Regions from separate parts of the Streptomyces sp. CAI-85 genome, predicted to be linked through region 1. Evidence: riboswitches for the same ligand, from Rfam matches in the RefSeq annotation. Region 1 holds a riboswitch; each other region holds the start of a gene.
The links. A riboswitch is a leader RNA that binds a small molecule or an ion and turns the genes downstream of it on or off. The one in region 1 is predicted to bind cobalamin.
Positions count from the first base shown of each region.

Region 2: linked by a shared signal. The riboswitch ahead of metE (5-methyltetrahydropteroyltriglutamate--homocysteine S-methyltransferase) and the one ahead of G6W55_RS08035 (energy-coupling factor ABC transporter permease) in region 1 are both predicted to bind cobalamin.
Region 3: linked by a shared signal. The riboswitch ahead of G6W55_RS24950 (cobalamin biosynthesis protein) and the one ahead of G6W55_RS08035 (energy-coupling factor ABC transporter permease) in region 1 are both predicted to bind cobalamin.
Region 4: linked by a shared signal. The riboswitch ahead of G6W55_RS06165 (CbtB-domain containing protein) and the one ahead of G6W55_RS08035 (energy-coupling factor ABC transporter permease) in region 1 are both predicted to bind cobalamin.

Region 1 is NZ_JAANNX010000004.1:181,617-184,894, forward strand. Features, by position in the region: gene G6W55_RS08025 (SGNH/GDSL hydrolase family protein) at 1-604, opposite strand, end outside; gene G6W55_RS08030 (superoxide dismutase) at 799-1,440, opposite strand; cobalamin riboswitch at 1,659-1,841, shown strand; gene G6W55_RS08035 (energy-coupling factor ABC transporter permease) at 1,871-2,608, shown strand; gene G6W55_RS08040 (energy-coupling factor ABC transporter substrate-binding protein) at 2,605-2,982, shown strand; gene cbiQ (cobalt ECF transporter T component CbiQ) at 2,987-3,278, shown strand, end outside.
Region 2 is NZ_JAANNX010000001.1:395,638-398,915, forward strand. Features, by position in the region: gene G6W55_RS01675 (FdhF/YdeP family oxidoreductase) at 1-1,083, shown strand, start outside; cobalamin riboswitch at 1,135-1,360, shown strand; gene metE (5-methyltetrahydropteroyltriglutamate--homocysteine S-methyltransferase) at 1,513-3,278, shown strand, end outside.
Region 3 is NZ_JAANNX010000028.1:6,140-9,417, reverse strand. Features, by position in the region: gene G6W55_RS24955 (cobyric acid synthase) at 1-1,039, opposite strand, end outside; gene G6W55_RS24950 (cobalamin biosynthesis protein) at 1,036-1,986, opposite strand; cobalamin riboswitch at 2,086-2,228, opposite strand; gene G6W55_RS24945 (hypothetical protein) at 2,375-2,596, opposite strand; gene G6W55_RS24940 (inorganic phosphate transporter) at 2,645-3,278, opposite strand, start outside.
Region 4 is NZ_JAANNX010000003.1:131,130-134,407, reverse strand. Features, by position in the region: gene G6W55_RS06180 (3-hydroxybutyryl-CoA dehydrogenase) at 1-416, shown strand, start outside; gene G6W55_RS06175 (hypothetical protein) at 583-951, opposite strand; gene G6W55_RS06170 (CbtA family protein) at 1,055-1,810, opposite strand; gene G6W55_RS06165 (CbtB-domain containing protein) at 1,832-2,050, opposite strand; cobalamin riboswitch at 2,087-2,230, opposite strand; gene tsaD (tRNA (adenosine(37)-N6)-threonylcarbamoyltransferase complex transferase subunit TsaD) at 2,391-3,278, shown strand, end outside.

The DNA.
Region 1 (3,278 bases):
TGAGAAGGTCGGCGGCGTCATTGATGGCCTTGCGCTTGGTGTTGCTGATTCCGGCGCAGAAACCGTTGTCCAGCGTGTAGAGCTGAGCGACTCCGAGCACGACGACCCGGGCCTTCGGGGCGCGCTGCTTGATGGCGTTGTACAGCGCGTCCAGCCTGCCCGGCAACTGCCTGTTGGCGAAGTCGCGGGCCTGGTTGATACGACTGATGCAGGCGCTGTCGGTGATGTTGAGCACGCAGGTGCGGATGACGTCGGAGAACCCCGCGTCGTTACCGCCGGCCCCCACGCTGACCAGCGTGGTCGAGGCGTTGAGCGGGCCGAGCTGGGTGTTCAGCACGTCGACGGTCGTCGCGCCCGAGCACGCCATGAACGAGAACTTGGACGGCTTGCGCTGCCGGTTGTACTCGGACGGGTAGGCGTACTTCGAGCGGAGACAGCTACCGCTCTCGGGCAGGTAGTCGCCGGCGCCGACCCCGGAGGAGTAGGAGTCACCGAGGGCGACGTACTCCTCGCCTGCCGCCTGTGCCGTACCGCTGCTCGTCAGAGCGAGTCCGGCCGTCAGGAGCGACGCCAAAACGGCTGAGATGATTCTACGCAATTTCATGGTCCTGCCTCACGATGTGATTGGGCGGACCAGTTCTACTGCTCGGTAATTAAATCTGAGAAGCGCTCCTTCCGGATTGCCGTATAGGCATTCGCGATAACTTTTGTCGACCCCTATAACGCCGCGCTATCGAGAAATTCGATAGGGAAGGGGCGACCCCGTGTCGATCGGGGCCGCCCCTCGGGGTGTGTCGGTCACGGGGTCAGCAGCAGGCTGTTGCCGCGTTCCTTGGCGGCCGTGTAACGGCGGGCCACGTCCTGCCAGTTGACGACCGCCCACATCGCGTCGATGAAGTCGACCTTCTGGTTCCTGTACTGGAGGTAGAAGGCGTGCTCCCAGGCGTCGAAGACCAGGATCGGGGTGGAGCCCTGGCCGACGTTGCCCTGGTGGTCGTAGACCTGCTCGACGATGAGGTGGCCGGAGAGCGGCTCGTAGGCGAGGACGCCCCAGCCCGAACCCTGGGTGGTGGCCGACGCCTTGGTGAGCTGTGCCTTGAAGTTCGCGAAGGAGCCGAAGGATTCGGCGATCGCGTCCGCCAACTCGCCCACGCCGTCCGCCTCCAGCGGCTCGCCGCCGCCGTCGCCGGTCATGTTGTGCCAGTAGATGCTGTGCAGGATGTGCCCGGAGAGATGGAACGCCAGGTTCTTCTCCAGGCCGTTGATCGAACCCCAGGACTCCTTGTCCCGGGCCTCCGCGAGCTGCTCCAGGGTGTCGTTCGCACCCTTGACGTACGCCGCGTGGTGCTTGTCGTGGTGCAGCTCGATGATCTCGGGGCTGATGACCGGGGCGAGCGCCGCGTAGTCGTACGGAAGCTCCGGGAGCGTGTAAACCGCCATGTCCAACGTCCTCCGACGTTATTGCGAATGGTATGCAAGTGCACGCTAACAGCAGAAGGGTGCCCGCGCTGATCAGCCGTAGGACCTAGGACCGGAGACGTGTCGTCGCCCTGCCGCCGCCGCGCTCGGCGTGTGCGCTGGATGTGCGCCGGTGTGTGAGCCGTCCCACGCCGCCCTCGCGCCCCCCGTTGTCGCTTGTCAGGGGCCTCGTACGGGCACTACTGTCACCACGCCTCGGTGAACGGGAAATCGGTGTGAAACCGGTGCGGCCCTCGCCACTGTGATCGGGAAGTCCGGCTCCGGCCCTCACGGGCAGCCACTGGGTCCTCGGACCCGGGAAGGCGGAGCACGGACGGTGGTACCCGTCAGCCAGGAGACCGGCCGGGGCGCGTCAACCATCCACGAGGTGCTGGAGAGGGTCCGCTGAACCATGCACATAGCCGAGGGTTTCCTCCCGCCGGCGCACGCCGTCGCCTGGGGCGTCGCGTCCGCACCATTTGTCGTCCACGGAGTCCGTTCACTCACCCGTGAGGTCAGGGAGAACCCCGAGAGCACCCTGCTGCTCGGCGCCTCCGGGGCCTTCACCTTCGTTCTGTCCGCCCTGAAACTGCCGTCCGTGACGGGGAGTTGTTCCCACCCCACCGGCACCGGCCTGGGCGCCATCCTGTTCCGGCCGCCGATCATGGCCGTCCTGGGCACCATCACCCTGCTCTTCCAGGCGCTGCTGCTCGCCCACGGCGGGCTCACCACGCTCGGCGCCAACGTCTTCTCCATGGCGATCGTGGGGCCGTGGGCCGGCTACGCCGTCTACAAGCTGCTGCGGCGCTTCGACGTGCCGCTGATGGTCGCGGTGTTCTTCGGCGCGTTCGCCGCCGACCTGTCCACCTACTGCGTGACCAGCGTGCAGTTGGCGCTGGCGTTCCCCGACCCGGGCAGCGGATTCCTGGGCGCGCTCGGCAAGTTCGGCTCCATCTTCGCCGTCACCCAGATCCCGCTGGCGGTCAGCGAGGGTCTGCTCACGGTGTTCGTGATGCGGCTGCTCGTCCAGTCCAGCAAGGGTGAACTGACCCGGCTCGGCGTGCTGGTGACCGGCGGCCGGAAGCGGAACGGCACCTCCACCGACAACGGCGCCTCCACCGAGGCCGGCACCGAGGCGGTGGCCCGATGAACCGCAACACGAAGATCAACGTCCTGCTGCTGCTCGTGGTGGCCGCGCTGGCCGTCCTGCCGCTGGCCCTCGGGCTCGGCGACCACAAGGAGGAGCCGTTCACCGGCGCCGACGCCGAGGCGGAGACGGCGATCACCGAGATCGAGCCGGACTACGAACCGTGGTTCTCCCCGCTCTACGAACCGCCGTCCGGTGAGATCGAGTCGGCGCTGTTCGCCGTCCAGGCGGCGCTGGGCGCCGGGGTCCTCGCCTACTACTTCGGTGTGCACCGGGGCCGGCGCCAGGGCGAGGAGCGGGCCCTGGCCCGCCAGAACACCCCGGACGGCGACCCGGCCGCGAGCGGCTCCCCCGGCCCCGCCGCCGAACGGGCCTGACCGGGTGCTGCCGATCGACGCGGCGGCGCACAGCAGTCGCTGGCGCCGCCGCCATCCCGTGGACAAGGCCGTGCTCGGACTCGGTCTGACCGCTCTCGCCGTCTGTCTGCCGCCCTGGCCCGGCGCCGCGCTCGTCCTGGTGACCGCCCTCGCGGTACTGCTGGGACCGGCCGGGGTGCCGGGCCGCCGGCTGTGGCGGGCCTACCGGGTGCCGCTCGGGTTCTGTGTCACCGGCGCGCTCACCCTGCTCTTCCAAGTGGGCGGGCCGGGCGGGTTCGTGGGCTGGGCCGACGGCG
Region 2 (3,278 bases), on a different contig from region 1:
CGCGAGGGCGCGGGCCCCTCTCCGGTGCGCGGGCACAGCAACGTGCAGGGCAACCGCACGTGCGGCATCGACCACCGGCCCAGTACGGAGTTCCTGGACCGGCTGGGCGAGGTGTGCGGGATCGACCCGCCGCGCAAGCACGGCCTCGACACCGTCAACACCATCCAGGCGATGCACCGCGGTGATGTGAAGGTGTTCGTCGGCATGGGCGGCAACTTCGCGCTCGCCGCGCCCGACACCCCGTACACCTATGAGGCGCTGCGCTCCTGCGCGTTGACCGTGCAGGTCAGCACCAAGCTGAACCGCAGCCATCTGGTCCACGGCCGGCAGGCGGTCATCCTGCCGTGTCTGGGCCGGACCGAGAAGGACCACCAGCGCGGCGGCATCCAGGCCACGTCGGTCGAGGACTCGATGAGCATGGTCCATCTGTCGGTGGGCATGAAGCGCCCCGCCTCCAAGCATCTGCTCTCCGAGCCCGCCATCATCGCCGGCATGGCCCGCGCCGCCCTCCCGGACAGCGACACGCCCTGGGACTGGTACGTCGAGGACTACGACCGTATCCGCGACACCATGGCCCAGGTCCTGGACGGCTTCGAGGACTGCAACCGCCGGGTGCGGCTGCCGCTCGGCTTCCGTATCAAGCAGCCGGCGCGCGAACTGGTCTTCCGCACGCCGTCGGGCCTCGCCGAGTTCTCGGCGGCCCCGCTGCCCGATGTCGTCCCCGGACCCGGCACCCTCGCCCTGGGCACGATGCGCTCCCACGACCAGTGGAACACCACGATCTACTCCGACAACGACCGCTACCGGGGCGTCAAGAACCTCCGCACGCTCGTCTTCATGAACCAGGACGACATGCGGGACCGCGCCATCGCCGAGTTCGACCCGGTCGACATCGTCAGCACCGCCAAGGACGGCAGCGAACGCCGCCTCGACGGCTATCTGGCCATCCCGTACGACATTCCACGGGGCTGCGCGGCCGGTTACATGCCGGAGATGAACGTGCTGTGCGCGATCGGCGACTACAGCGAGCAGAGCGACCAGCCGCTGATGAAGCACCTGAAGGTGACGATCACCCGCTCCTGACGGCCTGTACACGCGGGCGCCGGGGGTTTCACGCGGACGACGGCACCGCGTAGGGTGGCCCGCGTAGCTGGTTCGCCCCGTCCGCCAGGCGGGAGCGTCGTAAGAGGGAACCCGGTGGGAATCCGGGACTGCCCCGCAGCGGTGAGTGGGAACGACCGCCGTCATACGCACTGGGCCCGACGAACAGGGCCTGGGAAGCGACGGCCAGTAGGTGACCTCCGACGGCCGGAGGACGCGCCCACGAGTCCGAAGACCTGCCAACTGCCCGTGTGTGAAGCACTCACGCGCGGACATCCCGGTGACCTCGAGGGCGGGTCGGCGCACACATCGTACGGACGGCCGTGGGCCGCTGCCGTTCGGTCTGTCACCCCTTCGCGCTCTCGTCCCGTCGCCGGGATCTCAGGGATCAGTCTCGCGAAGGAGATCTCCGTGACCACCAAGCCCGCAGCCGCGGCAGCACGGGCCACCGTGTACGGCTACCCCCGTCAGGGGCAGAGCCGGGAACTGAAGAAGGCGATCGAGGGCTACTGGAAGGGCCGCGTCACCGCCGACGCCCTCCGGGAGACCACCGCCGGACTCCGCCGGAGCAACTGGCGGCAGCTCGCCGCCGCCGGCGTCGACGAGGTCCCGACGGGGGACTTCTCGTACTACGACCACGTCCTCGACACGACCGTGATGGTGGGCGCGATCCCCGAACGGCACCGCGCCGCCGTCGAAGCGGACGCGCTGGGCGGCTACTTCGCGATGGCCCGCGGCACGCAGGACGTGGCGCCGCTGGAGATGACCAAGTGGTTCGACACCAACTACCACTATCTGGTGCCCGAGTTGGGCCCGGACACCGTCTTCACGGCCGACTCCGCCAAGCAGGTCGCCGAGCTGGAGGAGGCGCACGCCCTCGGGCTCACGGGCCGGCCGGTCCTCGTCGGTCCCGTCACCTATCTGCTGCTGTCCAAGCCCGCGCCCGGTGTGCCGGCGGACTTCGACCCGCTGACGCTCCTGGACCGGATGCTGCCGGTGTACGCCGAGGTCCTCGCCGATCTGCGTGCCGCCGGGGCCGGTTGGGTGCAGCTCGACGAACCGGCCCTGGTCCAGGACCGCACCCCGGCCGAGCTCAACGCCGCCGCCCGCGCCTACCGCGACCTCGGCGCGCTCACCGACCGTCCGAAGCTGCTCGTCGCCTCGTACTTCGACCGGCTCGGCGAGGCCCTGTCCGTGCTGGCCAAGGCGCCGGTGGAGGGGCTGGCGCTGGACTTCACCGAGCGGGCGGCCGCCAACCTGGACGCGCTGGCCGCGGTGGGCGGGCTGCCCGGGAAGCGGCTGGTCGCCGGTGTGGTGAACGGCCGCAACATCTGGGTCAACGACCTCTCCGCGTCGCTCACCACGCTGGGTACGCTGCTCGGTCTGGCCGACCGGGTCGACGTGGCCGCGTCCTGCTCCCTGCTCCATGTGCCGCTCGACGCCGCCGCCGAACGGGACATCGACCCGCAGATCCTGCGCTGGCTGGCCTTCGCGCGCCAGAAGACCGCGGAGGTCGTCACCCTCGCCAAGGGCCTCACCCGCGGCACCGACGCCATCGCGGCCCAACTCGCCGCCAACCGGGCGGACCTGGCGTCCCGCGCGAACTCGCCGATCACCCGTGACCCGGCGGTCCGGTCCCGCGCGGAGGCCGTCACCGAAGCGGACACCCGCCGCGCCCAGCCCTACGCCGAACGCGCCACTGCCCAACGCGCGCATCTCGGGCTGCCGTTGCTGCCCACTACGACGATCGGCTCGTTCCCACAGACCGCCGAACTGCGCACCGCACGCGCCGACCTGCGCGCCGGACGCATCGGCACCGACGCCTACGAGGAGCGCATCAGGACGGAGATCCAGGAGGTGCTGGCCTTCCAGGAGAAGGCCGGACTGGACGTCCTCGTGCACGGCGAGCCCGAACGCAACGACATGGTCCAGTACTTCGCCGAACAGCTCACCGGCTATCTGGCCACGCAGCACGGCTGGGTCCAGTCCTACGGCACCCGTTACGTCCGCCCGCCGATCCTCGCCGGGGACATCTCCCGTCCCGAGCCGATGACCGTGCGCTGGACGACGTACGCCCAGTCCCTCACCTCACGTCCCGTCAAGGGCATGCTCACCGGGCCGGTCACCATGCTCGCCTGGTCCTTCGTCCGCGACGACCAGCCCCTCGGCGACACCGC
Region 3 (3,278 bases), on a different contig from region 1:
TCTGAAAACCGCCGCAGATCCCGAGCACGGGCCGCCCCTCGGCCGCCCGCCGGGCGAGCGCGTCGGCGAGCCCCCGCTCGCGCAGCCACTCCAGCGCCCGCACGGTCCCCCGGGTGCCGGGTACGACGACGAGATCGGCGTCCGCCAGCTCCTCGGGCCGGTCCACGAACCGCACGACGACACCGGGCTCGGCGGCCAGCGCGTCCACGTCCGTGAAGTTGGACATCAGCGGGATCGCGCACACGGCGACCCGCAGCACGTCCTCGCCCACCGGCGGCGACACGTTCGACTCGCGCACGGTGCCGCGCAGCGACACCCGCAGACCGTCCTCCTCGTCGATCCCGAGCCCGTGCCGGAACGGCAGCACCCCGTAGGTGCGGCGGCCGGTGAGCCCGTGCAGCATGTCGAGCCCGGGTTCCAGCAGGCTGACGTCCCCGCGGAACTTGTTGACGAGGAACCCGGCGACCAGCTCCTGGTCCTCCGGCGACAGCAGCGCGACGGTGCCGAAGAAGGAGGCGAAGACGCCCCCGCGGTCGATGTCGCCGACCACCAGCACCGGCAGCCGCGCGCTGCGCGCGAGGCCCATGTTCACGATGTCGGTGCGCCGCAGGTTGATCTCGGCGGGACTGCCCGCCCCCTCGCAGATCACCGCGTCGTACGTGCCGCGCAGCTCGGCCAGACAGTCGACGACCGTCCCGAGGAGCCGCTGCTGACGGCCCCCGTGGTAGCCGCGCGCGCTCATCTCGCCGACCGGCCTGCCGAGCAGCACGACCTGGCTGCTGCGCTCCCCGCCGGGCTTGAGCAGCACCGGGTTCATCAGCGCGCTCGGCTCGATCCGGCACGCCTGCGCCTGCATGGCCTGGGCGCGCCCGATCTCGGCGCCCTCCTTCGTCACGAAGGAGTTCAGGGACATGTTCTGCGCCTTGAACGGCGCGACCTTCACCCCCTGCCGCACCAGCCACCGGCAGATCCCGGCGGTGACGACGCTCTTGCCCGCGTCGGACGTGGTGCCGGCGACGAGCAGCCCCCCGCCCGTCATGACGCCCGCCCCCGCACCCGCGCGGCGGCGGCCCGCCCGGCGACGGTGACGCCGAGCGCGAGCAGCGCGACCCGGCGGGACAGCCGTACCGCCCGCTCGATGTCCTTGACCTCCACGGAACGCCCCTCCTGGTTCAGCACCGGCCGGTGTTCGACCCGGCCCCCGTACGACAGCGTCCCGCCGAGCCGCACCCCGAGCGCCCCCGCGAAGGACGCCTCCACGGGCCCGGCGTTGGGACTGGGATGCCGGTGGGCGTCGTCCCGCCAGGCCCGTACGGCGCCCCGCGGATCGTCCCCCGCGAGGGCGGCGAGGACGGCGGTGAGCCGTGCCCCCGGCCAGCCGGCGAGGTCGTCCAGGCGCGCGGACGCCCACCCGAAGCGCAGATGGCGCGGCGAGCGGTGTCCGACCATGGCGTCCAGCGTGTTGACGGCCCGGAACCCGAGCAGCCCGGGCACTCCGGCGGCCGCTCCCCACACCAGGGCCCCGGTGACGGCGTCGGAGGTGTTCTCGGCGACGGACTCGACCACGGCGCGGGCGATCCCGTCGGCGTCCAGGGCCTGCGGGTCGCGCCCGCACAGATGCGGCAGTCGGGCCCGCGCCGCGTCGACGTCCCCGCTCTCCAGGGCCTGCCCGACGGCCCGTGCCTCGCGCGCGAGGGAGGTGCCGCCGACGACGGCCCAGGTGGCGGCGGCGGTGAGGGCGACGGACCCGGCGGGGGAGGAGCGCACGGCGCGCGAGGCGGCGGCCCCGAGCGCTACGGCGCCCCCGGCGCACACCAGGGTGTGCAGGGCGCCCCGGCCCCGGTGGTCGCGCCACAGCACGCGCTCCACGGCACCGGCGGCCCGCCCGAATCCGGCGACCGGATGACCCCGGCGGGGATCGCCGAGGAGCAGGTCGCCGAGGAGGCCGAGCGCGGCGCCGTACGCGTGGACGCGGTCGGCACGCACCGGCTCAGCCGGCCGTGCGGCCGGGCAGTGGCCTGGTGCGGTACCTCAACGACCGAGCGCGCATGGCGATATGTCCTCACTCAGGGTGTCCGCGCCCTGGTTCGACGAGACCGGCGGTGAGAGTTCCTGGCTCCCGGGGGTTCCTACCCCGGTGACAGTGGCGGGACCGCGCCGGATTCGCACCGGCTTCCTCTTCTGCCGCCGTAGCTGGCCCCGGCAGTCCACCACGGGCCCCGAAGGGCCGTCAACTTGCCGTTGACCTGCGGGGGGAGAGTGTGCAGAACCCCACACCGCCCGTCCGCGGACCGGGCCGCACACGAAGGCGCGCCCGGTCCGGGACCCCGGGAAGGGGCCGGACCGGGCGCGCCCGGGGACGGTCGTCGTGGCCTCAGGCCACGATCAGCGAGATCCCGTAGGCCACCGCGGCCGTGCACGCCGCGAAGCAGGCGTACGCGCCGGTGAGGGCGAGGGTGGCGGAGCCGCCCCGCGCGGTGGCCCGTTCGCGGTGGGAGAGGGCCATGATGCCGAGGGTGAAGAGGCCCACGAGGGCCACGGTGACCACGAGGCTGACGCCGAAGACGGAGCCCAGGGCTGCCCAGTCGATCTTCATAGGGATGCTGTTCCTTCGCGTTCCTGCGTATCCGGGCGGGGCTTGGCCCTAGACCGTGGGGGCGGGTGAGGCCGCCGGCTCGGTCGCCGGGGAGGCGATCGTGGCGGTCAGGGTCTCGGAGACCGGCTCGTGAGCCGACTCGGTCATGGCTGCGGTGGGCGGCGGGGTCACCGCGGCGATGGCGGTGGTGACGACACCGGCCGGCTCGTCCGGATGGTCGTTGACGTTGGTGTGGTCGACGTGCTCACGGCGGGAGATCTTCCAGATGGCGGCGCTGGAGGCGATCAGGAAGACCGCGACCACCGCGGTGCCCCAGGAGCCGAAGCCGGTCACGTACTCGGCGAGCGCGCCCACCAGGGCGGCGGCCGGGAGCGTGAGGCCCCAGGCGACGAACATCCGGGTCGCGGTGGACCAGCGGACCACCCCGCCCTTGCGGCCGAGGCCCGCGCCCATCACGGAACCGGAGACCGAGTGCGTGGTGGAGAGGGAGAAGCCCAGGTGGGAGGAGGCCAGGATGACCGTCGCGGCGCTGGTCTGGGCGGCGAAGCCCTGCTGCGGCTGGAGGTCGGTGAGGCCCTTGCCCATGGTGCGGATGATGCGCCAGCCGCCGAGGTAGGTGCCGAGCGCGATGGCCAGGCCGGCGGTGAGGATGACCCACAGCGGCGGGTCGGAGTCGGGGGCG
Region 4 (3,278 bases), on a different contig from region 1:
CGCTCGTCGAGGTGGTCACCTCGCTGCACACCTCGGCCGAAACCACGGCCGCCGTAACGGACTTCGCGACGCGCACGCTCGGCAAGACGGTCGTCCGGTCCCAGGACCGGGCCGGCTTCGTCGTCAACGCCCTGCTCGTGCCGTACCTTCTCGCCGCCGTCCGGATGGCGGAGTCCGGCTTCGCCAGTGCGGCCGACATCGACGCCGGCATGGAACTGGGCTGCGCGCACCCCATGGGCCCGCTCAGGCTCGCGGATCTGATCGGCCTGGACACGGTCGCCTCGATCGCGGAGTCCCTGTACGACGAGTTCCGGGAGCCGCTCTACGCCCCGCCGCCGCTGCTCCAGCGGATGGTGGAGGCCGGACTCCTCGGCCGCAAGTCCGGCCGCGGATTCCACACCTACGACCAGGGCTGAGGGCCTGGTCCGACGCGGGCTGAGGGGCCCGCGGAGCCGCACGGGGGATGAGGGTCCCCGGTACGGCACGACTGGAGAGGGGCGGGGAGCGTCTGCACAGCGCTTCTCGCCCTCCGGTGTTCCGTGACCGCCGCCTCCCTCTCGATCACGACTCGGGAATCCGGGCTCAGGACGCGGTGCCGCGGTGGCGGTGCAGCAGGGCCGCGAGGGCGCAGCGCAGGCAGTCCGGCTGCCCGGAGTCGGATTCCGTCTCGGCTGTGTCCGTCTTCGCGGTGCTCGCATGGAGGTGGACGCAGTCCGTCGGCGTCGTGCCCGCACCCTCGTGGCAGTGGTCCGGTGGAGCGGCGACCAGCGTCTCCAGGTCCTGCAACAGCCGCTCGGTGCGCCGGACTTGCTGACCGAGTACACGTACCCGGGCGCTCTGGCCGCCGATCTGCCGACGGCTCGCCATCAGCGCCTCGTACTCCTCCACGGTGAGCGCCACGGCCTCGCGCCCTCCGAGGGTGATGCGGCGCGGTTGTGGGTGTCTGGCCACTGGGCTGCTCCTCCGCTCCTCACCGGGGTCGTCGCACTAGAACGCGGAACGCGAGAGGGCCCTCGGATGGTTCCGCGGGCCCTCTCACATGAGCGCATTTCGGTCAGCCGGGGACCGTCCCCGCCGCGACCGGGACGGCCTTCGGCGTGGGGTGCAGGAGCCGCTGGGCCAACTCGCCGAAGACGAGCCCGAATCCGGCCCACAGCGTGGCCTGCATGGCCAGCGCGGAGATCCGGAACCGCCACAGCACGGTGGCCGGGAAGTCACCCGGAACCTCGTTGACCACCGGCAGGAACGCGTACGCCAGCCCGACCGCGAGGGCGAAGGCCGCCACCGCGGCGACGGTGGCGTACCAGTTGCCCAGTCTCGGCGCGAGCCGCCTGCCCAGGAGGGTGGCGGCCACCGCGAGCAGGACGCTGAGGACCATCATCAGGAAGTACAGGGTGGTCCGCTTGCCGATGGTGTCGGGATCCCCGACGGCCGGCGGGTTGGCCGGATACTTCAGGAACGGCACCACGTACACGGCGACCAGTGCGACGCCGGACAGCAGCAGCGCGGTGGCCCGGGGACCGAACCGCCCCACCCGTCCCAGCGCGAAACAGTAGGCCAGCGCGGCGATCCCGCCGAACGCGACCCCGTAGAGCAGCACTCCGGTGGCCAGGCCGGCGGTGGACTGGAGGCCCCTGGAGACGAGTTCGACCTCGTGCTCATGGGCGGGGGCGTGGGACTCCTCAAAGCCGATCGCCCTGTCGACGAGCGGTTCACCGAGGAAGTAGGCGACGAGCAGGGCCAGTACACCGGCGGCGAGGCCGGCGAGCATGCCGCGCACGAGCAGGTTTCTCACAACTGTGGAGTTCATGACGCTTCAGGCTCCCCGGTCTCAGTGGCAGGGGAAGCCGAGCAGATGACGGGCGTCGTGCACCCATTCGTGGACGTTCTCGCCGGACACGACGGCGGTGGCACCCTGTTCGGCGCCGACGAAGTACAGCAGGACCAGCATCAGGATCCCGAAGAACACCGCCCAGGGCACGATCGCGCCGACCGGCAGTTTGCCGGGAACGACGGGGGTGCTGGACGGCGGGGCGACATGCTGCGCCATGGCAGGGCCTCCTCTGGGAGTTCGCGTCCCATCTCGGTGGTGCACATGACGACGGTCACGGGTCTGACTCACCACCCCCGCAGTCCAGGAGTGGCACACAGTGGCGCGACCGTGCCGGATTCCCACCGGCTTCCGCATCGCCGTCGTCGATAACTGGCCGACCGTACCGCTCGAACGGGACATGGCCAATGACCGAACGTCCTCCGGGCCCCCGCTCACACCCAACGCTTACCTGACTGAGGCAGAGGTCGCGTTCGCCGAGCCGGGCCGAGCTTCCCAACACGGTCGACCTTATTGCACACTATTCGCAATAACTAACACTAGGCAGAAAGGGTGCCTCATGGTCTCTCCGATCGTGCTCGGGATCGAGTCGTCGTGCGACGAGACCGGCGCGGGGATCGTCCGGGACGGGGTGCTGCTCGGCCACGCGATCGCGTCGAGCATGGACGAGCACGCCCGCTACGGAGGGGTGGTGCCCGAGATCGCCTCCCGCGCCCATCTGCACGCCCTGCGCCCGGTCGTGCGCCGGGCGCTCGACGAGGCGGGGCTGCGACTGTCGGACGTCGGCGCCGTCGCCGTCACCACCGGACCGGGTCTGTCCGGTGCGCTTCAGGTGGGTCTGGCCGGTGCGAAGGGCATCGCGTACGCGTTGGGGGTGCCGCTGTACGGCGTCCATCATCTGGCCGGGCATGTCGCCGCCGACACGCTGGAGCACGGCCCGCTGCCCGATCCCTGCATGGTGCTGATCGTCTCCGGCGGCCACACCTCGCTGCTGCTCGTCCGTGATCTCGTCCGCGATCCGATCGTCCACCTCGGCGACACCCTGGACGACGCCGCCGGGGAGTGCTTCGACAAGGTGGCGCGGGTGTTCGGGCTGCCGTATCCCGGCGGTCCGGCCGTCGACCGGGCGGCGCGCGAGGGCGATCCGCGCGCCGTGCCGTTCCCGCGCCCGCTTCCGGGGTCGTACGACTTCTCCTTCTCCGGTCTGAAGACGGCGGCGGCGCGCTGGGCCGAGGGGCACGCGGGCCGTGAGCTGCCGGTGGCCGACGGCGCGGCCTCGCTCCAGGAGGCCGTGGCGGACGTACTGACCCGCAAGGCGGTGGCGGCCTGCCGCGAGCACGGGGTCACCACGCTGGTCGTGGTCGGCGGGGTCGCCGCGAACTCGCGGGTGCGGTCGCTGGCGCAGGAGCGGTGCCGGGCCGCCGGGATCACGCTGCGGGTGCCGCCC